Regions from separate parts of the Chitinophaga sp. XS-30 genome, predicted to be linked through region 1. Evidence: riboswitches for the same ligand, from Rfam matches in the RefSeq annotation. Region 1 holds a riboswitch; each other region holds the start of a gene.
The links. A riboswitch is a leader RNA that binds a small molecule or an ion and turns the genes downstream of it on or off. The one in region 1 is predicted to bind cobalamin.
Positions count from the first base shown of each region.

Region 2: another riboswitch for cobalamin. It lies ahead of FW415_RS02065 (TonB-dependent siderophore receptor); the one in region 1 lies ahead of metE (5-methyltetrahydropteroyltriglutamate--homocysteine S-methyltransferase).
Region 3: another riboswitch for cobalamin. It lies ahead of FW415_RS09530 (ribonucleoside-diphosphate reductase small subunit); the one in region 1 lies ahead of metE (5-methyltetrahydropteroyltriglutamate--homocysteine S-methyltransferase).

Region 1 covers NZ_CP043006.1:1,397,290-1,405,067, reverse strand. Annotated here, with positions in the region: gene FW415_RS05925 (capsule assembly Wzi family protein) at 1-1,054, opposite strand, end outside; gene FW415_RS05920 (metallophosphoesterase) at 1,249-2,331, shown strand; gene FW415_RS05915 (DUF4350 domain-containing protein) at 2,560-3,339, opposite strand; gene metE (5-methyltetrahydropteroyltriglutamate--homocysteine S-methyltransferase) at 3,545-5,851, opposite strand; cobalamin riboswitch at 5,997-6,194, opposite strand; gene FW415_RS05905 (PleD family two-component system response regulator) at 6,607-6,954, shown strand; gene FW415_RS05900 (hypothetical protein) at 7,020-7,238, shown strand; gene FW415_RS05895 (ATP-binding protein) at 7,243-7,778, opposite strand, start outside.
Region 2 covers NZ_CP043006.1:510,302-518,079, reverse strand. Annotated here, with positions in the region: gene FW415_RS02070 (DUF6580 family putative transport protein) at 1-483, opposite strand, end outside; gene FW415_RS02065 (TonB-dependent siderophore receptor) at 503-2,407, opposite strand; cobalamin riboswitch at 2,518-2,737, opposite strand; gene FW415_RS02060 (APC family permease) at 2,784-4,100, shown strand; gene FW415_RS02055 (PLP-dependent aspartate aminotransferase family protein) at 4,181-5,350, shown strand; gene FW415_RS02050 (sulfatase-like hydrolase/transferase) at 5,355-6,746, opposite strand; gene FW415_RS02045 (lipopolysaccharide assembly protein LapB) at 6,923-7,573, opposite strand; gene FW415_RS02040 (hypothetical protein) at 7,652-7,778, opposite strand, start outside.
Region 3 covers NZ_CP043006.1:2,298,494-2,306,271, forward strand. Annotated here, with positions in the region: gene FW415_RS09515 (sensor histidine kinase) at 1-848, shown strand, start outside; gene FW415_RS09520 (response regulator transcription factor) at 850-1,458, shown strand; gene FW415_RS09525 (ribonucleoside-diphosphate reductase subunit alpha) at 1,514-3,889, opposite strand; gene FW415_RS09530 (ribonucleoside-diphosphate reductase small subunit) at 3,944-4,918, opposite strand; cobalamin riboswitch at 5,037-5,241, opposite strand; gene FW415_RS09535 (hypothetical protein) at 5,422-6,975, opposite strand; gene leuC (3-isopropylmalate dehydratase large subunit) at 7,186-7,778, shown strand, end outside.

The DNA.
Region 1 (7,778 bases):
GCGGTGTGCCCGCTATCCTGTCCTGATACTCCCAGCCGGTCAGGTAAATCCCGTTGTTATAGTAGCTTTCGCGGTATTGTATGTGAAAGAAGTCATTCATCTGTTTTGTGTAGATGAACTCGCCGGTCAATTTTTGCAGGATCGCGTTCTCTTTCTTGTTGGTATAAACGATGCCCAGCAACCGGTCTATATTCCGCAGATCGATCCCCTGGCCGGTTTCGAAAGGCGTTTGATTGAAGAGGCGCAGGTGCATGTTGTCATTCTCCCAGTCGATCCCTCCTTCCAGCACACCCCGATGATCCCCCGGCCGGTTGGGCAATATTTCATCGCTGATCACCGTTCCGTCATCCGCTTCCTTTGCAAATACCACATTCAGATAATCGGAAAAATCAGCTTTGATATTGGGCAGATCTTTGCGGTTGCCGCCCCATACAGCATAATGCTGCAATCCTCCGAAGAGCTTCAGCCGGTTTTTCCCGATGCGCAGATAGATGGTCTTCTCATGCAGGAAAGCATTCCGGATATACTGCCGCTTCCCCATCCAGCCATGCCCGAACTGGCCTTTGAATTGTACCCAGCCATTGGTGAAGGGAATATCCACATAATCCGTCAACGCAATGCTGATCTTCGGAACAGGCATGGCATTTCCGCTGAGACCAAGGGAGCCGGAAGAAAGGTCTTTGTCCATCTCCCCGATGATCTCCTCATACCGCCCTGCCCTCAGCTCCAGTTTTTTGAATGCGGCCTTTATGTAGCCTTCCTGCAAAAGCACATCGCCAAAGCGGTTGTTGTTATAGAGACTCAGGCCATAGCGCAGCTGGAAGTTTTCCCCCTGCCCCAGCACATGCCGGTTGCGGATGCGGATATAGGACGAGAGGTCCGATTTGCGGTCGCTGATGGTGCCGAAGCGGTTGGATACCAGCCACAAGGGTTGATAGTCCGCTGTGGCCACCATTCCCTGTGTACCCACGCGGATATCCAGCGAGTCCGCGAACTGTGCCTGCGCACAGGAGAACAGCAGGATAAAAGATATGGTCTGCAATAAACACTTCACAACACCAAGTTAACCCTGTTCCTCCGGCAGGGATGATACTTAAACTAGTATAAATCCCCCCCGGGGGCTGAAAAATGATACTAAAGGGAGGAAGAATAAATATTTTTCAACAAAATTTAATAAAATTCAACTAAAGCATTGCGTGTTGACAAGAATGCTGCTATCTTCCCGCTATTCCAAATCTTTATATTTTCATGACACGCAAATCATTACGCAGCGGCCTCTGCACGCTACTCATTATTGTTCTGGCCGGTTTCCACGTTCATGCGCAAAAAAAATATGCGCCACCGGCTTTGACGAAGCCGGACTCCTGGTCCATGATCCTTATTCCGGACCCGCAGAGTTATGTCAAGTTCGAGCGCAACCAGCCCTTGCTGGAACTGATGACCTGCTGGATCGCGGAGAACATCGATTCCATGCGCATCAAGCTCGTCCTCTGCACGGGAGACCTGGTGGAGCAGAACGACATCATCAACCCTGATGGCATTAAAGTGAACCAGCCCAGCAAAAGACAATGGGAATCCGTTGCCCGCTCCTTCTCCCGGCTGGACGGTAAAGTGCCTTATGTGAATGCCTCCGGTAATCACGACTATGGCTACCGCAGCGCTGAGGTAAGAAGAACGCAATACAATACCTACTTCCCGGTAGACAAGAATTTTCTCACGCAAAAGATGATCCGTGATGTGGCGCTCAATGGCGAAGGCATCCCCACCATGGAAAATGCTTCGTTTGAATTTACGTCCCCGCACGGGAAGAAAATGCTGGTGCTGAACCTGGAGTTTGCGCCCCGGGATACCATTCTCACCTGGGCAAAGGCACTGGTGGATGAACCGCGGTATAAGGACCATTTTGTGATCGTGCTGACGCATTCCTATATGAACAGCAAAAACGAACACATCAAAGAGGAAAAGTACAAGCTGAAGGACAGGAATTACGGCGCGGCCATTTTCGAGCGCCTGATCAAACCTTCCAGAAATATCCGCATGGTATTTGGCGGGCACATCGGTAAACCGGATGATCCGCTGGGTCATATTGCCTTCAGGACGGATGTGAATGCCGCCGGCAAAAAAGTGCAGCAAATGGTATTCAATGCACAGGCCCTCGGCGGCGGTTGGTACGGGAATGGTGGTGATGGGTGGCTCCGTATCCTGGAGTTCACCGCCAACAATACGGTGAAAGTAAAAACTTTCTCTCCGCTGTTTGCGATCTCTCCCACAACGCAACAGTTCGCCTGGAGAACAGCGTCGCACGATGAATTTGAGATCCCGATCGACTAAAATGAAAGTAAAATAATAGGCCCGGCATTGTTCAGAGAAGATCAGGCAGCCAACTGCAAAGCACTAAAGCGCATGGTTTAAATAACGCCCGGAGCCAATAAAAAGGGCTGCCTCAAAAGTAATTTGATGGATTTGAGCATCGTGTAAAGAAAACTCTCTCCACCAAGTACCCAGATAAAAACGGGTAAAATTACTTTTGAGGCAGCCCTTAATAATAAATTCCCAGTTTTACCTTTTCCGTTTCACCTGCTGCAACAACCATTTCACGAGATCCTCCGCGGCGGCGGGATTTTCGTAATCCGGCGTCAGCCTCGTGCCATCCACATACTCATTATACAGCCAGGGATCACCCACGGCGAACACAGTGCCTTTGCCCACTTTGGCTACAGCCATGATCACATCCTCTCCTTCTTTTATCACCGCTTTTGCCGGACGCCTTAGAGACAGCACGCTGATCTCCTTCAGATAGGCTTTTTTAATGGAGGGAAAAACAGCATGGTTTGCAGGGATATGCACCGCACCCGTTGGCAGGTCTTTTCCCTTCACCATATTCCGGCTTTTATTGGTAAAAGTGATGCCGAAGCGGCCGGACAGCTCACTGAAACGCTGCAGTTCCGCATTGGCGCTGTCATTGCCCATCAGTAACAGTACCCCTCCTTTTTTAACCCATTTATAAATGGCATTGATATGTTTTTTTTCAACAAAAGCCGGTGCGGGATTCTCTTTTTCGTTATCCGGATCTACGATGATGTACACATCGGCATTCCGCAGATTTGCTGCATCGGGCGCTTCGTATAACGTAGCGGTATCCGCACCGTGTTTCAGGAACAGGTCTCCCAGTATAGAGAACCCGCTCATTTCCTTCTCCGACCATTTATAATGCCAGGAGCGAAGTACACCGTTGGCGTCTTTCTTCTGCTCATTGTTAAAATAACTGTCCAGCACTACGGTTTGCGCGGAGGCCTGCAGCGAGGCCATCATTAACGTGGTATATATTAATGCTTTCATCGTAAAACAAATTACTATTGTTTACCGACATATGCAAACGTTTGCAGAAAATCATCCCGGAAGAAGCACTGTCAAGGCTTTTAGGGCAAAAAAATTGGAATTACAGCTTGCCATGCGGGAAAATCAGCTGTCCCAAAAGTAATCTTGCCTGCGGGGTAAAGAAGCCCTCCGTTCCGGTAGACATACTTCTGAGACAGCCTTGTAATTATACTTTCACAAGATCACTGATGCCGGCCCGGGCTTCCCTGGCTGCATCTACCATGTTCGCGAGCGCGGCCTCCGTTTCCGGCCATTTTCTCGTTTTAAGGCCGCAATCCGGGTTCACCCAAAGATTACGCACCGGCAGGCGCTCCGCTGCTTTTTGCAGAAGGCTGAACATCTCTGCCCGGGTGGGTATGCGGGGCGAGTGGATATCATATACTCCCGGGCCTATCTCGTTGGGATAACGGAAATCCGCAAATGCTTCCAGCAGCTCCATTTGTGACCTCGAGGTTTCAATGGTGATCACATCAGCATCCATTGCGGCGATGTGACGAATGATATCGTTGAACTCGGAGTAACACATGTGCGTGTGTATCTGCGTATCATCCCTGACAACGGAAGCCGATATACGAAAAGCCCGGATAGCCCAGTCCAGATACGGCTCACGATCTTCTTTACGCAATGGCAATCCTTCCCTGACGGCTGGTTCATCTATCTGGATGATACCGATACCGGCCTGTTCCAGTGCCGCTACTTCGTCCCGGATGGCGAGCGCGATCTGGCTGGCTGTAAGCGAACGCGGCTGATCGTCCCGCACAAAGGACCATTGCAGGATCGTTACCGGTCCGGTAAGCATGGCCTTCATCGGCAGACTGGTCAGGGATTGTGCGTACTTCGTCCATTTCACGGTCATATCCTCCGGACGGCTCACATCGCCGTAAATCACCGGCGGCTTTACGCAACGGCTGCCATAGCTCTGCACCCAACCGTTACGGGTAAACGTAAATCCATCCAGCAGTTCGCCGAAGTACTCTACCATATCATTCCGTTCAAATTCCCCATGCACCAGTACGTCCAGCCCTATCTTCTCCTGCCAGCGTATAGCCGATGCCGTAGCCTCCGCGATCTTTTCGTCATATGCTTCCTGCGTGATGGCGCCTTTGCGCAACTGCGCGCGCAGTTGGCGGATATCATCCGTCTGCGGGAAAGAACCGATAGTAGTTGTCGGAAACAGTGGCAACCTGAACCGGTCCGCCTGCAGCTGTTGCCGCTGCGGGAAAGCGCTTTGGCGGGCCACACCTGCATCCGTAATGGCGGCGGTTCGCTGTTTTACCTCCGGTTTGTGGATACGGCTGGATCCCCGGCGGGAGGAGATGGCAGCCCTGTTCGCCTCCAGCAAGGCCATATTGCCTTGAAAGATAAGATCAAGCGCCTGCACTTCCTGCAACTTCTGGCGGGCAAAGGCCATCCAGGAAATCATCTCGGGGTCAAGCTCCGTTTCGAGGGACAGGTCAGCGGGTGAATGGAGGAGGGAACAACCGGGGGCGATCATCACGCGCTCTTCTCCAAGCGCAGCTACTGCTTTGCGGATGAAAGACAAGGATGTATCATAGTCATTCTTCCAGATGTTCCGGCCGTCCACCACACCGAGGGACAGGGAGGTTTTCGGCGGCATGGCTTGCAGAACGGCATCCAGCTGCTGCGGCGCGCGGGTAAGGTCTATATGCAGGCAACAGACCGGTAAATTGGCGGCAAGCGCTGTGTTCTCCCGCAGCCCTTCAAAATAAGTGGCTACGATCAGCTTCAGGCCTTTGGTTTGCCGGGCGATCTCCCGGTATGCCTGCACATACGCTTCCTTTTCTGCTTCCGTGAGATCGGTGGCCAGGAAGGGCTCGTCCAGCTGCACCCATACCGCTCCCTGTTCCCGCAGCTTTTGCAGTATCTCTATGTACACGGGCAGCAGCCGGTTGAGCAGCGCTATACGGTGAAATCCGCTGCCTTTCTCCTTTCCAAGCAGCAGATATGAAACCGGACCGATCAGCACCGGCTTGGGAATAACACCCGTAAAATGCCGGGCAGCATCAAAGGCATTGAATACCTTGTTGGAGAACAGGCGGAACTGCTGGTCTGCCGTAAATTCGGGAACGATGTAGTGGTAATTGGTATCGAACCACTTGGTCATTTCCATGGCGGTAATGTCCAGCCCCTGCTGCTGGAATCCTCTGGCCATGGCGAAATACAGATCGATCTCAGCGTTCCCGCCCACTTCTGTAACAACGGGCGCATAACGGTCCGGCACAGCGCCGAGGAGCAGGCTCATGTCCAGCACCTGGTCATAAAAACTGAAATCATTACAGGGGATGAGATCCATCCCGGCATCCTGCTGGATCTTCCAGTGTTCCTCCTGCAGCCTTTTTGCGGTAAGGAACAGATCACTGCGGCCAATAAGGCCCTGCCAGTACTGCTCGCAAGCTTTCTTCAGCTGGCGGCGGCTTCCCATTCTGGGATAGCCAAGGTTGTGTTTGAGCATACGCATAAAACTTTTGGTTAAACATTAATTGTGCATTAATGCTCCTTACAGTTTCCGGTATGCTTTCAGGAATTGTGTAGAAGGTGAGGAACGAAAAGACAGGGCACACCTGTCCCTTCCCGACTACTGCTTCAAATCGCGAAAGCATTTGTCTTATACAGCGGGCAAGTATCCTGGCTTGTAACATTATTACCGTCCTTCTCATCCCTGTTCAGGTCAGGACAATGGACCAATCTGGTAATAATTCAGGTAGTTACTTACAGTTGCGCGACAGCCCGTGATTTGCACACGGTTCCTTATTAAAGGCGACTTTCGTCGCCTACCGCGCTGTAGAAAGAAAAAAGAAATAAAGTAAAGAACTTGAGGGCAAAGATAGGAAGGTGGCCAATAATTTCCTATATTTTGTTAAGTGAGGGTTAAAGGCATACCATGCATACCTGATATTGTTAAGAATGATTAACAATGTATTTTTGGCATAGAATATGCAAATATCTTCGCAACAAAATGTATTGCTACCGAAAGTTTGATGATTAGCAATCCTGATTTTAACCTATGGCACGGTATATCCCGTCTTATCTAAACCTAACGGAGACGTACACACGCTACACACTCGGTAAGGAGTAATAATATTAACATATCCGGATAACCATACGCACCGCTGGCATCAGCAGCCGGATATGTGTGCGTTATGTCTCCGGATGATCGAATTGTATATTGTATATGAATAGGATACTTGTAGTAGAGATGATCTGCTGATGCTCCGGATTATAGAAATGGTGCTCAGAAGGGAAGGGTACGAAGCAGATACCGTCATGAACGGGAGAGAAGCGGCGCTTAGCCTCAGGACGAAAACGTATGATCTCATCCTGATAGATCTGAAGCTGCCCTTCTCCCATCTTAAGGAAATGGTGGAACAGTTACGTATAAGCCAGGCTGCGCGTTACTTTCCGGTACTGGTGATATTGATCTCATCATTCATTGAAAACAGCGTAGGCAGCTGGTTCGGGATCGATGCGGATGAGTTCATTCACAAACCGCTGTCGCCATACGACCTCGCGGGAAAGGTAAACCGGCTGCTCGGATACGGGCAGGTAGAGGTGTAATGCCGGCCTTCCATCTGTTGTTCGTTCCCTTCTTTTAATGTATATCTTTGCGGAAACTCGCATTCATGGAACCTTTTTCCATTCTCATCCGTGATCAGGCTTATGAGGTCAGTCCTTACGTTAAAGGCTATACGGTATCTTTTCATGTGACGGCGGCAGACAGCAGGATCATTTTTGAGCTGGATGAAGAAGACCAGCTTCGTGCCGTAACCGCCGGCGAGCCGGTTGATGCGGAGCTGGTGATGCAGCTGGCGGAGGCTATTACAAAACATTTCTTGAAATGAGCCGTTATGCCAGTTCCCGGTGCAGGGCCTGCTGCTGAAGATATTTTTTTACCATCTCGTATAACCGGTCAAAATTTACGGGCTTTGTCAGGTAATCGTTCACACCTGCCATCAGTGCAGCTTCCTGCTGCTCGCTGAACGCATCCGCTGATATAGCGATCACGGGAATATGCTTTAACAGGGGATCCTGGCGGATCAGGCGCAGGGTATCGTACCCATCCAGCCTGGGCATGTGCATATCCATCACGATCAGGTCCGGAAGTAACTGACGGGCTTTACTGATGCCTTCTTCCCCGTTGCAGGCAATCGTGAGCTGCAGTCCCAGATTGGCAAAGAAGCGGTCCATGATCATCTGGTTCACTTCACTGTCTTCCATCAGCAGCACTTTTTTATCTGTCGGTACTGCGGAGTATGTTTTTTTAGCGGGAAGCTGGAAAGCTTGTGGCGCCAGAAGTCCCTGCTTCAGGGGCAGGATCACGGTAAAGGCCGTGCCTTCGCCCGGTTCGCTGCGGACCTCTATGCGGCCCTCCATCAGTTCCA
Region 2 (7,778 bases), 890 kb from region 1:
GTAGCACTTCATCAGTCCCTGCCAGTCTTTCGTGTAAGGGAGACCGGTAGTTACATCAAAGCCCGTGCTGCTCATCCATGTGCCGAAATCCGCCAGCAGCCAGTGTGCCACGGCCGCTGCGATGCAGGCGATCAGGATGTTCGTTACCCGCACTTTGCGGATCACCAGTTGCCCGATGAGCACCATGGCGGCAAAGCCCAGGTACACCCATATCCAGCCTTCGAACAGCAGGGAGCCGTTGCCATACGCTTTATACACGGTTTGCATCATGATCACATCGCCCAGGAACAGCGTCAGCAGCGGGAAAACATAGCTTTTCCATTTGTCGGCAAAGTAAGCGCCGCCAAAAAGGGCCATAGCTCCCACCGGCGAGAAATTGGAAAAAGGCGTGATCTGCCCCGCTGCGGTAACACGCAGGGCGCCTGCCACCAGGATGAGCAGCAGCAAAGCAAAGAAACGCGGCTGCAGATTTTTAATGGACATTGCGGATCTGGTTTAAATATTAAAGTTGAAAGGAAATGCCGGTCTGTACCGTGAACCCTTGCACGGAATAGCCTTTGATCTCCTCGTATTTACGGTTGTTGGTGATGTTGTTGGCATTGAAGAACAGGCGGCCTTTGTCCGAGAAGCGGTATTCTGCATACATATCCCAGATAGTATAGGCGGCCAGCGGTTCATTCGTTGCCGTCCAGGCACCGGGTGCATAGTAAAGGTCGTTGCGGGAACCGATGTGGCGGATATTGGTGCTGACGAATACATTACGCAGCACCTGGTAACCGATGTTCAGCCCGCCGGAATGATTAGGACGGCGCACCAGGTTGCTGTAGGTGGTGTCTTTATCATTCACCTGTGTGGTCACTTCCCCGTCAACATACGCGTAAAATACCTTTACGGTCAGTCCTTTGGCAGGCTGCACCGCCAGTTCCAGCTCCGCGCCTTTGTCATTCTGCTTGTTGAAGTTCAGATACCGGTTATTGATGTAGGCGATCACATTTTTCATGTCGCGCTTGAAGCCCGTTACGCGGAGGTCGATCTTGTTGCGGAGCAGGAAGGTCTGGAAACCGGCTTCGTAGCTGTTGGTCTCTTCGGGTTTCAGGTCCGGATTCCCGTAGCTGCTGTACAGCGCCGTCAGTGAAGGCGCTTTGAAACCGGATGAGATGTTCACGAAAAGTTTCAGCCTGTCGTTCAGCAGGTACGAAGGGTTCAGGCTGTAAGTGAAGTTGTTGCCATAGGCGGAATGCATGTTATAGCGGCCACCGGCTTCAAAGCTGAAGCCATGCAGGTTCCTGATGAAAAGGGAAACATAGGGGCTGGTATTGTATTGGGAGCGGATGCCATAAGGCGCGTCAAAAGCCGTATCCATCAGCTCAGCCTTGCGATATTCCACGCCGGCCAGCGCCTGCAGCCAGTTATTGATATCATAATGCCCGTACAGTTCGCCGAAATAAGAGCGGCCATCCAGGTCCGTGATACCCCAGGCAGATTCATCCGTGCGCTGTACTTTCTGGTAGCCGAAGTTGCCGTGGAGCTGGCCTTTGCCGAGGTCGTACACGCTGCGGATGCCGGTATGGAGGAGGTTGGATTTATTATTGTTCACCAGCGCATCCTGGAAGGGGCCGCCATCGTATTTGCTTTTGTAGTCGGAGAACATGAGAAAGGGCTGCAGCCTCAGGTTGTCGGTAGCCTGTATGCCGATGTTGGCCATGAAAGCATTCTGTTTAAGGCCGTCCCGGTCGAATTCCGGATTAACGAGACTGTCTGCCGGTGCGGCTTCGGAGATGCCGTCGGTTTCAAAATGGGTGAAGCTGACGTTGTAATCCACATTCTCCTGCTGACCCCGCAGGCCCAGTGTGCCTTTGATGCTGCGGTTGCTGCCCCAGGTGAGGTTGCCGAAAGCGTTCACCGGTTTGCCGCTGCCTTTTTTGAGGATGATGTTGATCACGCCGGCAATGGCGTCCGCCCCGTAGAGGGTGGATTGGGTGCCGCGGAGGATCTCTATCCGCTCCACTTCATCGATAGGCATCAGGCGCAGGTCGATAGCGCTGCCGGTGAGGCCGGTGGCATCCGCTACGGGGATGCCGTCGATCAGGATGGTGGTATATTGGGAGGTGGCCCCGCGGAAATACAGTTCCTTGTTTTTACCGGGATTGGAGCCCGCGCCGTTGATCACAATACCGGCCTGTTCATTCAGCACATCAGTGATGGTGCGGCCAACATTTCTTTCGATCTGTTCGCGGGAGATAACGGTCAGTACTTTACCGGTCTCGCTTTGTTTTTTGGCGAATTTTGTGGCGGTGACCACTACGGTGTTCAGTTGGGAGACACGGGAGGTGTCTTCCTGTGCAAAGCCGGTCTGGGAAATAGCCAGCAGGCTGATAGAGAGCAATGAAAAGCTTTTCTTCTTCATGTAAGTTACAAGTTGAAAAAATGATTTCACGCAGGGGGGAGAATATTGAAAAGTATAGAATGCCGCCGTCGCAGCAATTACACCCTCCGCTTTTCACCCGAAAGCGCGGATTGATTTAATGGCAGTACGGCAGGTCTTCTGGCTTTCCCGCTTTTCCGGATGACCTTCCCGCCCTTTGGAGAGAGCAGTGGTTGAAGTGTCCGAAAAAACGTCCCGAAGCGCTTCGGGAGCGGGATTACAGCTACGGGGATAGCTCCGGATTTGAACCGGATTCCCTATTAATGCCCTGGGGTGCTTGCACACCGGGCAACCGTTTACCGGGCGCAAACCTACGGATATTTTACGGAAATACGCGTTAATGAGTATATTGTAGATCATGAGCATCAAACCTAAACTCGGTCCTTTTGACCTTACCATGATCGTGGTGGGGCTGGTGATCGGCATGGGGATATTCAAAACGCCGGTGGACGTAGCGCGGGAAACCGGTGCGCCCATGCTGTTCTACATGAGCTGGGTGCTCGGCGGGCTGGTCACCCTTTGCGGGGCGCTCACCTATGCCGAGATCGGCTCCCGTTATCCTGTGGCCGGCGGTTTTTATAAAGTGCTGTCCTACGGTTTCCATCCGGCTTATGCTTTCATGATCAACTGGACGCTGGTGATCTCCAATGCCGCGTCCATCGCCGCGGTATGCCTCGTTGGCGCCGAGTACATCGGCCCGGTATTGCTGCCGGATACCATGCAGCACGAAGCCGGCCGCAAAACGATCGCCATTGCCGCCATCGTTGTGTTATATATCATCAACATGCTGGGTATCCGGCTGAGCGCCAGCTCGCAGAATGTGCTCACCGTGTTCAAGATCACGCTGGTATTATTGCTCTGTCTCACCGCATTCAGCAATCATGTGGCGCCTGCCTCCGCCGTTGTGCAGCAGCCGGAGCCGGTCAGCTGGTTCTATATCTTCGGCGCCGCGCTGGTGCCCGTGTTCTTTACCTATGGCGGTTATCAGCAGACGATCAATTTCGGCAGCGATGTGCGGGAGCCTGCACGCAACATGCCCAGGGCCATTTTTACCGGTATTTTCATCATCCTGTTATTATACATCACGGTCAACTATGCATACGTTAAAGTGATCGGCTTCGAGCAGCTGAAAACAACGGATGCGCTGGCCGCACGCATGGCGGAAGTGTTCTTCGGAGAGAATGGTTTCAGGGTCACTTCGGTGCTGCTGTTCCTCTCGGTGCTGGGCTATGCGAATGTGAACCTGCTTTCCAATCCCAGGATGTACTATGCCATGGCGGAAGACGGCGTTTTGCCGGCGGTGTTCAAACGGGTGAACAGCAAAACGCAGGTGCAGGAAGTGGCGCTTACCGTGTTCACGGTACTGACGGTGGCCCTGTTATATTTTCTCAGCAACTTCAGAAGCATTATCCAGTATGTGATGCTGTTCGATACCATTGGCCTGGCTTCCGCGGCGGCAACCATTTTTGTGCTGCGGAGGAAAACGCGGCATCTGGACGGTACCGGTATCTACAAAATGAAGCTGTACCCGTTCGTACCGCTGTTCTTTATCACCGTTTATCTCTTTGTGACGGTTAACATATTTATTACCGACTGGCGGCAGGCGCTTGGCGGGATGGGCTGGTTCGTAGCGGGACTGCCCATTTATCTGGCGATGAAAAAAGCGGTACGCTGATATGTACTGACCAATACCTGTCCGTCGTTATTCACCAAATCTGGAATCGATTGTCAAACACCTTGCATTGTCATTAATTTATGGACCTTTCTTTTATCATCAACGAACTGGGCGAAGACCGCGAGCAATATTTCAATGCCATAGCACCACCGATCGTGCAGAGCAGCAACTTTGCATTCGGTACCGTATCCGCTATGCGGGAGCGGCTGCTGGATGAGTTTCAGGGTTTCCTGTATTCCCGCGGCAACAATCCCACGATAGATATCCTGCGTCAGAAACTGGCTGCGCTGGATGGCGCGGAAGATGCGCTGGTGTTCAGCAGCGGCGCCGCCGCGATCTTTGCCGCCGTATTCTCACAGGTGCAGCAGGGTGATCATGTGATCTGCGTGAAGGAACCTTACAGCTGGGCGCGGCAACTGCTTGAAAATCTCCTGCCCCGCTTTGGTGTGGAGACCACCTTTGTGGATGGCACGGATAGCGCCAATTTTGAAAAAGCTATGCAACCCAATACCAGCGTTATCTACCTGGAATCTCCCAATTCGCTTACCTTTTCCCTGCAGGACATCTCCGCGGTTGCTGCGCTGGCACGGAGCAGGAACATCACTTCCATCATCGATAACAGTTATTGCACCCCTTTGTATCAGCAGCCGCATGTTATGGGGATAGACCTCGTATTGCAGTCCGCGACCAAATTCATCAGCGGCCACAGCGATACAGTGGCGGGCGTGCTCACCGGTACGCGGGAAAAGATCCGGAAGATATTCACATCAGAATTTCTCACCATCGGCAGCGGTATTGCGCCTTTCAACGCCTGGCTCCTGCTGCGGGGATTGCGCACGCTGGAGATACGCCTGCAGCGCAGTGCTGAAAGCACCCGGCAGGTGGTGGCCTTCCTCAAGGCCCATGCGCTTGTGGAGAAGGTGTACTTCCCCCTGGACCCCGATTTCCCGCAATATGAACTGGCCCTGCGGCAAATGAAAGGCGCCGCCGGCCTGGTCACCATTCAGCTGAAAGCAACGCGCCGGGAGCAGGTGGAGATCTTCTGCGATGCGCTTCGCCATTTTTTGATGGCGGTGTCCTGGGGAGGGCATGAATCGCTGGCTTTTCCGGCCTGTGCCGCGCTGGCGGAAGGGGATTTTGACCCGCAGGAAGAAAAGCACCGCATGGTGCGGCTGTACATCGGCCTGGAAGATGCGGATTACCTGATCAAAGACCTGGAGCAGGCGCTGGGCAAGATGGGCGACGCATAAAAGCCTAGAATGCCAGCCGGTTATTCTCCGGCAATGCCTTATCATCCGCTACCGCCTTTTTTGCCTTTTGGCCCAATGCCGCCAGCTGCTGCACGATCTGCGGATGCTGGTCTGCTATATTGCGTTGTTCCGAGATGTCCGCATCGAGATTGAACAGCAGGAGCTGGTTCGCCTTTGCAAACACCAGCTTCCACTGGTTGTAGCGCACGGCCTGCAATAAGCCCCTGGGCCCGAAGCTGAAAAAAGTATTGCGTACGCTTTGGCCAGCATCGCCGGAGCGGAGCAGCGGAAGCATATCTTTCCCGTCGATCACCCTGTCCCGCGGCACTTCCGCACCGGCCAGGCCCAGGAAGGTGGTGAACAGGTCTGCCCCCGAGAGCAGTTGCGGATGTTCCGTACCGGCGGGAATATGGCCGGTCCATTTAACGATGGCGGCTACCCGTGGCCCGCCTTCAAAACGTTCCTGGTACTTGCCTTCCCGCAGGAGGTGCCGCAAAGTAGTGTCTACAGCGGCATACCGGCCGTAACAAAGCTCCAGTTCCGGATAAGGATGCACCAGCGGGCCATTGTCCGCATGAAATACAATGATCGTATTGTTCTCGATGCCCAGTTTCCGGAGATATCCCATGATGATGCCGACGGACATATCCAGGTATTCCACCGCATCGCCGTAGGCGCCGTAGCGGCTTCTGCCTTCAAAGCCTTTGGGGATGAACCAGGGGGTATGTGTTTCGATATTGGCATACTGGATATAAAAAGGCTTTTTCTCTTTCACGCATTGGGCCATATACATGCAGGTTTCACGAACGAAGAGCGAGGGCAGTTCGGCAAGATCGTTATTGCCCAGCCGCCGGGCCACGTCGTTGTTCTTCATCAGCGGGATGCTGTCCAGCCCATATGAGTTGGTATTGCCGAGCCGCTCCGGCCCGTGGTCGTTGGGGAAGGGGATGCCCAGGAAATAATCAAAGCCATGCTGTGGCGGGAGGTATTGCTGCAGGTGGCCGATATGCCATTTACCCAGCAGGGCGGTAGCATAACCTTTATTTTTCAGCAACCGCGGAAAAGCGATCTCCTTTTCCGGGTCCAGCCCTTCTTTGGAAAAGGGGAACAGTACCCCCAGCCCTTTTTTATCGTTTATGCGCGGACTGATCCTGCCGGTCATCACCGCGACACGGGACGGCGTGCAGGTGCCGTGCGGCGCATAAAAATTGGTCAGCCGTGTGCCTTCCTCCGCCAGCTTGTCGATATTCGGTGTGCGGTAATGTTTTGAGCCGAAGCAGGAGAGGTCGTCATATCCCAGGTCATCAGCGATGATGTGGATGATATTGGGCGGTTGCTGTGCGGAGGCGTTACCCGCCGTGCCAGCCAGCATGAGGATAAAGAGCAGTTTTTTCATAACGGGATAAAAATATATATAATCCTGCAGTAAAGGCAGTAGATCTTTGCTTTCCCGGCAAATAACAGGCGAAACGAGGCATGTTGTAGTCAGGCAGGTTGCGGGAGCAGGCAGGGGGCAACAAAAAAGCCGTTCCGGCATCCGGGAACGGCTTTTTGATCAATATTATCTTTTCATCAACCCGGCATGCGGCTGATATACTTGTCCATTTCCTTTATCTGCCCCACAATCTGTTCTGTGGTAGGCTTCTGGGCCTTGGCGCGGCGGAAATAATCTTTCGCTACTTTGAAATCCCTTCTGCTCATGGAAATGGAGCAGAGGGTAAGCAGTGCGGCGGCGGTATTCTCCTTGTCAGGCAGGCCGAGGCGCACGGCTTTTTTCAGATTGGTATCAGCGGTTTTGATGTCGTTCTTCTGGTAGGCGATGGTGCCGAGCTGGAAGTACTGCATCCCCTCATATTCCTTCATGGGACTGCCGGATTTGATGCTTTGTTTAACGGCAGCCTCCGCTTTGTCCAGATCCTGGTCATACATTGCCAGGTTGCTTTGCATGAAATAATATACGGAGCGTATGGGTTTATACAGCAGCTTGGGGAATTTGATGCCGTTCATGATGCCCATGGCGGTTTCCACATCACCCGCTTCCACGGCTTCCTGCACCAGGCGCATTGGCCCGAAGAGGAAGTGCGTTACAATACAAACAACGGCCAGAACGAGCAGTATGGCCGCTTCCCACCAGCCTATCGAGAGGCCCAGCGCTATACCGCCCAGCAGGAGCACAATGCCCAGGGGAAGACGATATCTGATAAATAAGTTAAATGCTTTCATAATTGAGTTAAACGAGGGGCAAAGATACAAAAAGGCCGGTTGGAATCACAACCGGCCTTTGAATGAATGCAGGGGCATTTATTTTCTCGAAAAAGAGTACACGATGTAAGCGGTTTTTCCCTCCAATGTAACCGGCGCCCGCCAGATCATACCGGAATTGTCCACAGCGCTCAGCTCCACCCGGTATCCGTCGGAGATATTCTTG
Region 3 (7,778 bases), 900 kb from region 1:
TCATCTTCATCCTGCTTGTGCTGGAGTATCTGCACCCCGACTGGGTGGTGCCTTACCATTCGCGCGCGGAGCGGTTGCTGGACCATGGTATCGGCATCCTGTACACCGTATTCTTCATCACTGTGGTGGTAGTGGTTTTCCGGCGCAGTTATGTACGGGAACGGAACCAGGTGAAGCAGCAGAATGAAGACCTGCTGGTGTTGAAAACAGAACTGGAGCAGTCCGTCAGGCTGGCCAATGAGCGTCATGAGCGGATACAGATCATTCTGCGGGAGTTGCATCACCGTGTAAAGAACAATCTGCAGGTGATCTCCAGCCTGCTGGCCCTGCAGCATAACCGTATGGAGGACAGTGCGGCCAGGGCGTCACTGGAAGCCAGCAGGACCCGTATTGAGGCCATGGCCCTTATTCACAAGGGGCTGTATCAGCATGAAGATGTGTCTGCCGTGGAGATCGGGCCTTACCTTACCTCATTGACCGGCTCTATTGCCAGCAGTTATGGATATGGCCCGGAGGAAGTGGGCATAAAATTGCAGCTGGAAGAGAAGTTGCTGGATATCGACCGGGCAGTGCCGATCGGGCTGATCGTCAATGAGCTGGTCAGCAACGCGTTCAAACATGCGTTTAAAGGCGTGGAGCAGCCGCGGATAGCGGTTTGGCTGACACAAAACGGGCAGGGCCTTGAGCTTGCGGTGGCAGACAATGGCACAGGGATACAACATCCTGATGATCTGCAAAAACCGGCCTCTTTCGGCATGAAGCTGGTGCGTACACTGGTGCTTCAGTTGAATGCACAGTTGCATATCGAGCAGAATAACGGTACAACATTTCGCATTGTAACAACATAACATGAACACTAACGCAACTATCCTGATCGTAGAAGATGAGCTGATCACAGCGGAAAGCATAGCAGAATTGCTGGCGCAGGAAGATTATGAGATCGCGGGTGTTACGCCAACAGCTGCGGGCGCGCTGGACATCTGTGAAGAAAAGCGGCCGCATGTAGTGATCTGCGATATCAATATCAAAGGAAATATCAATGGGCTGGAACTGGCCAAACAGTTGAAACGGCTCTACCAGTGCGAGGTCATTTTTCTGACTGCCTACACAGATGCGGCCACTATTCAGGCCGCCGCTGCCACCGTGCCGGTGATGTACGTGGTGAAGCCTTTCAGTGACGCACAGTTGCTGGCGGCTGTGCAGATGGCCTTTCACAAGCTGTATTTCAAGGCAGAAAGCGAAGCAGAGGTGCCCGCGGGGGTAAAGGTGCAGCTGAGCGACCGGGAAATGGAGGTGGTACAGCTGGTGGCGCAGGGGCTTTCCTCGAAGCAGATCGCGCAACGTTTGTTTATCAGTGAAGAAACCGTGAAAACACATCGCCGGCGCATGCTGCACAGGAACAATATTGCCAATTTCCCGCAGCTGATCTACCAGCTGGGGCTTCGGGAGAAAGCATAACGAAAAAGGCCTGAGCGCTTCCACGCCCAGGCCTTCTTTTATCTAAAGTTGACAATTATGCGCTGCAGGTTACGCAACCTTCTTCCATGGTGCATACCGCGCCTTCCGGAACTTCCAGCTCCATGGAGCCTTCGGCCGGGGCCACAACCGGCACCATGTTCTGCCCGCCCTGTTTCTCTACCGTGAACTGAACGGCTTGTGTAGCCGCCTGTGTGCGGAGATAGTACATGCCTGTTTTCAGCCCTTTCTTCCAGGCATAGAAGTGCATGGAGGTCAGTTTGGAGGCAGAAGGCGTGTCTACGAACAGGTTGAGCGACTGCGACTGGCAGATGAATGCGCCGCGGTCCGCTGCCATGTCTATGATCGTACGCTGCTTGATCTCCCAAACGGTCTTGTACAGTTCCTTGATGTTGGAGGGTATCTCTTCGATCTGCTGGATGGAACCGTTCGCTGCGATGATCTTGTTCTTCATGTCGTTATCCCAGAGGCCGAGCTCCACCAGGTCTTTCAGCAGGTGTTTGTTCACTACCACGAACTCACCGCTCAGTACGCGGCGGGTGTAGATGTTGGAAGTGTATGGCTCGAAGCATTCGTTGTTGCCAAGTATCTGTGAAGTGGACGCTGTGGGCATCGGCGCCAGCAGCAGGGAGTTGCGGATGCCATGCGTTTTGATCTCCGCTTTCAGTGAAGCCCAGTCCCAGCGCTCTGAAGGCGTTACGCCCCACATATCATATTGCAGGATGCCTTTGGAGGCCGGTGAGCCGGGGTATGATTCGTAGTGCCCGTCTTTTTTCGCCAGGTCTTTTGAAGCGGTCAGGGATGCAAAGTAGATGGTTTCAAATATCTCTTTGTTCAGCTTTTGCGCCTGTTCGCTTTCGAAAGGATAACGCAGCAGGAAGAACGCATCCGCCAGGCCCTGAACACCCAGGCCGATAGGGCGGTGGCGCAGGTTGGAGGTACGTGCCTGTTCTACCGGGTAATAGTTCTGATCGATGATCACATTGAGGTTGAGCGTAGCCTGGTAGGTTACTTCATACAGCTTCTGGTGATCGAACTTGCCGTCGATGACAAAACGGGGCAGGGCCAGTGATGCCAGGTTGCATACGGCTACTTCATCCGGAGAGGTATATTCGATGATCTCTGTGCAGAGGTTGGAACTTTTGATGGTGCCCAGGTTCTGCTGGTTGGATTTGCGGTTGGCGGAATCCTTGTACAGCAGGTAAGGCGTACCGGTCTCGATCTGCGCATCCAGGATGGCGAACCAGAGGTCCTGCGCTTTCACGGTCTTGCGGGCGCGGTTCTCCTGCTCGTATTTTTCATACAGCTGCTCGAACTCTTCGCCCCAGCAATCTGCCAGGCCGGGTGCTTCATGGGGACAGAAAAGGCTCCAGGTGCCGTTGCTTTCCACGCGTTTCATGAACAGGTCGGGCATCCACAGCGCGTAGAAGAGGTCGCGGGCGCGCAGTTCTTCTTTACCGTGGTTCTTGCGGAGGTCCAGGAATTCGAATACATCGGCATGCCAGGGTTCCAGGTAGATGGCGAATGCGCCTTTGCGTTTGCCGCCGCCCTGGTCCACATAACGCGCTGTATCATTGAATACGCGCAGCATGGGGATGATACCGTTGGAGGTGCCGTTGGTGCCGCTGATGTAAGAACCGGTAGCACGGATATTGTGGATGCTCAGGCCGATGCCGCCTGCGCTCTGGGAGATCTTCGCGGTTTGCTTCAGGGTATCGTAGATACCGTCAATGCTGTCTCCCTGCATGGTGAGCAGGAAGCAGCTGCTCATCTGCGGTTTGGGCGTACCGGCATTGAAGAGGGTGGGCGTGGCGTGTGTGAACCAGCGCTCGCTCATCAGGTTGTATGTTTTGATGGCGGAGTCGATATCCTCTTTGTGAATACCCACGGCTACGCGCATGAACATATGTTGCGGGCGCTCGGCGATCTTGCCGTCTATCTTCAGGAGATAGGAGCGTTCCAGTGTTTTGAAGCCAAAGTAGTCGAATGCAAAATCCCGGTCGTAGATGATGGTGGAATCCAGGATATCCGCGTTCTTGCGGATGATGTCCCATACTTCATCGCTCAGCAGGCCGGCGGGTTTGCCGGTTTTCGGATCGATGTATTCGTACAGCTTCTTCATCGTTTTGGAAAACGACTTGATAGTATTTTTATGGAGATTGCTCACCGCAATGCGGGAGGCAAGCTGTGCATAGTCCGGATGCTTGGTGGTGAGGGAAGCGGCGGTCTCTGCGGCCAGGTTATCCAGCTCGGTAGTGGTAACGCCATCGTACAATCCCTGGATCACTTTCTTCGCTACATCTATTGAATCTACATAATCAGGCGCCATGCCGTAACACAGTTTCTCTACCCTTGCCGTGATCTTGTCAAATTTGACAGACTCCTTTCTGCCGTCTCTTTTTATAACGAACATAGTGTAATGAATTTAATGGGTGATGAATATATTGAGGTGTATTATCTGCTTTAATTAAAAATCTTCGTCGAGGCTGAAAGTGTTGTTGGTGTCCTTGTTGCCCATTACACCTGATTTCTGGTAGTCGCCCACCCGTTTTTCGAAGAAGTTGGTTTTGCCCTGCAGGGATATCATTTCCATAAAATCGAAGGGATTGGTGGCATTGAATACTTTTTTATAGCCCAGTTCACCGATCCAGCGGTCTGCCACAAATTCGATGTATTGTTTCATCAGTTCGCTGTTCATACCTATCAGGGCTGCGGGCAGCGCATCGGTGATGAATTCTTTTTCGATCGTCACGGCATCGAGAATGATCTCATGCACTTCTGTTTCGGAGAGTCTGCCATTCAGCATGCGGTAGAGTTCGCAGGCGAATTCGCAGTGGAGCCCTTCATCACGGCTGATCAGTTCATTGGAGAACGTAAGGCCGGGCATGAGGCCGCGTTTCTTCAGCCAGAAGATGGAGCAGAAGCTGCCGCTGAAGAAGATGCCTTCCACCGCCGCGAAGGCTACGAGGCGTTGGGCGAAAGTGCCGTTCTCTATCCAGCGCAGCGCCCATTCGGCTTTCTTTTTCACGGCAGGTACGGTATCAATGGCGTGGAAAAGCCGGTCTTTCTCCGCCGGGTCTTTTACGTAAGTATCGATCAGCAGTGCGTATGTTTCAGAGTGAATGTTTTCCATCATGATCTGGAAACCGTAGAAGCAGCGGGCTTCGGGGATCTGTACTTCGCTCATGAAGTTCACGGCCAGGTTCTCGTTCACAATACCGTCAGATGCGGCGAAAAATGCCAGTACATGCGAAATGAAGTGGCGTTCACCATCCGTCATGTTCGCCCAGTCTTTCAGGTCTCCGGAAAGATCGATCTCCTCCGCGGTCCAGAAGCTGGCTTCATGGCGTTTGTAATGTTCCCAGAGCTTGGGGTAGTTGATCGGCAGCAGTACAAACCTGTCCTTGTTCTCCTTTAATAAAATCTCGTTCTCGTTACTCATACAAATTTTTTATACGGTTAGCAGGGTGTGTAATGAGACGCGGGGCTGACGGAAGATAGCTTTCCATATAGTGATACGGTGAGGGTCACTTTCGCCATAACCTTAGTCGCGAAGGTTTCGACAATAACGTTGTACTGGCAGGTCTCCTGGCTTTCCCCGGCCGGATTGGCCTTCCCGCCCCCGAAAGGGCAGTGGCATTGGAAACATCCGGCATCCAAGAACTAGGGGATCACAGTAGCGCGTCTGCTCGTGAATTCCACACGATTCCCTATTAATTCATATTCCGTTACATCGGAAAAGAAGCCAGAACAACGAAGTCAAGAACTGATGCAAATGTAATGATCGAAGACAGGCGATACACCCAAAAGTTACTCACGGGTGTGGATAAAGAAAGTGGATATTTTAGAGATGTAGCAGGGTGGTGGAATACGGACTTTTGCACAGGTTTATGCAGATGTATGGTATGAAGTTTATATTAAATGTGTTAAAAAACTGGCATGGAATTATATCCGGGGGACCTTATGGAGGAATTTCTGCCGTATCACCTCCTGCACCGGTATGCCTTCGATCTTGCTTTCCAGCCATGACACGATATCCAGGTAGAGGTAACTCCTTCTTTCGTAGGGATTTTTGGCGATCAGCTCCAGCCTGCCTTTCAGTTCAATGAAAGCGGTGCGCAACGCTTTGGGGTGTGCGTACATGTTCTTCCTCAGGAACTTCAGGATCTCTTCCATCACCAGGCTAAGGTCTTTATGCTTTGCAATGAAGTGATATACAGACTTGATGAGGTATTCCACCAGGCTGTAGTTTTCCAGTTCATAATGCGCGATGAGGTGAAGGATACGTGCAAAGCACTGGATATCAGCCCGCAGATTGCCGATCCGCAGATGGATGATCTTGTTCAGATACACGATGGCATTGTTGTTGTCCCCGCTGCCGAAGTACAGGCAGGCGATCTTGTAGTAGAATACCAGTACGCGGTGCTGGTCTACCGTCAGCTGATGCTCGGATATTTTTTCTTCCACTTCGGCCACCAGTGCCAGTCCTTCCGAGAAAGTACCATCCAGGAAGTGGCGGTTGATCTTGCCGGTGTAGAGGTACACGAAAGCGGAGGTGCGGGTGTTCTCGTTGAGGGTCTCTTCCTTTTCGGTGATGAACTGCTCCATGACGGACAGCACTTCAATGAACTTCTCATGGTTCATGGTGTGGAAATGCGCCGTGAGCAGGTTATGCAAAGCCTTGATATAGAGGTCCACATCCGATTCCTTCAGCGTGGGATATTCCGCGAACAGGTCCACCCACTTCTGGGTGTGCCGGTAATACATGACAAAATCCTGCAGGATATAATAATACCAGCAATAGGCCTGGTAAAGATAACTGCGCTCGTAGAAGCTCATGGTATGCGTAGCCTGTACGGGCAGGTTGGAATCGAAGAAGCTTTTGAGGATATGCACATCCTTCTCATCGCGCGCGTGGCCGAGCTTCAGGTACATGCCGTACATCCGGAGGGCCAGGGAGGAGAGTCTGCTCACGTTGTTGAGCTGGTCGTTGATCCGGCGGGACTCGTCGCTCAGTTCATCCGCGCGATTGTCCAGACTGCGGGTGATATGCCGGGTTTCGATCAGTTTTTCGAATTCCACGATCTCGAAGAACAGCATTACTTCCTCCTGCTCGCGGGCGCTGACCTTTGCTTTGCCCAGGATCTTCAGGCTTTGCTGGTAGAGTCCTTTGTTGTACAGCACCCGTGCATAATCCAGCTGCTCCCGCAGGTCTATCAGCGGGTCTTTGGTTTTGTACAGCAACCGCAGGGTGGTGAGGAGATGTTTGTATAAATGGGCCTTGACGTTGCTTAACTGTTGTTTCTTGATGGCCGGGACCTTCTTCAGCACCTGTTCCTCATCATACTCCTTCATTTTGTCCAGCGCCTGGAACAGCTGTATGAACAGCACGTCCTCTTTGGTATTGTCCCGGTTGAATGCCAGCTGGAAATTTCGTTTTTCGGCTTTGGTAAGCGTTTTAATCAGTATGAAGAGCGCATCGTTCTGCGAGTTGGGCATCGTTGTTGTAAGATTTTAATCTATTGATTTTCAATAAATTAATGGTTATACGGATCAGTTGCGAATCGTAATAATGGCAAATTTAACGATCTGTGGTTTAAATGTGTCAATTAGATTTGAAGATGCAAATGAACGGGAAATGCAAAGATAAGGCTGAATTTGAAACGTTTGGCCTGATAGTGAAAGAAATACGCATTAAGCAGATTACGTATGGGCAAAACATTATTTGACAAGATATGGGATAGCCATATTGTGGCGAGCAAGCCGGGATTTCCGGACGCGGTGTACATCAATACCCATTTTATTCATGAAGTGACCAGTCCCCAGGCTTTTGACGGCCTGCGGAAGCGCAACATACCGGTATTCAGGCCGGGAAAGACCCGGGCTACGGCGGACCATAACGTCCCTACGCTGGACCAGCACCTGCCTATCCGGGAGGCGCTGAGCCGCAAGCAGGTGGAAATGCTCACGCAGAACACCACCGAGTTCGGGGTGGAGCTGTACGGGTTGGGGCACCGCTACCAGGGGATCGTGCATGTGATAGGGCCGGAGTTGGGGATTACCCTGCCGGGCATGACCATTGTGTGCGGGGACAGCCACACTTCCACGCACGGGGCCTTCGGGGCCATTGCTTTCGGCATCGGCACCTCGGAGGTGGAGCAGGTACTGGCTACCCAGTGCATCCTGCAATACCGTCCCAAGCGCATGAAAATAGAAGTGAACGGACAGTTGAATAAAGGGGTGGTATCGAAAGACATCATCCTGTACATCATTTCACAGATATCCGCCTCCGGCGCCACCGG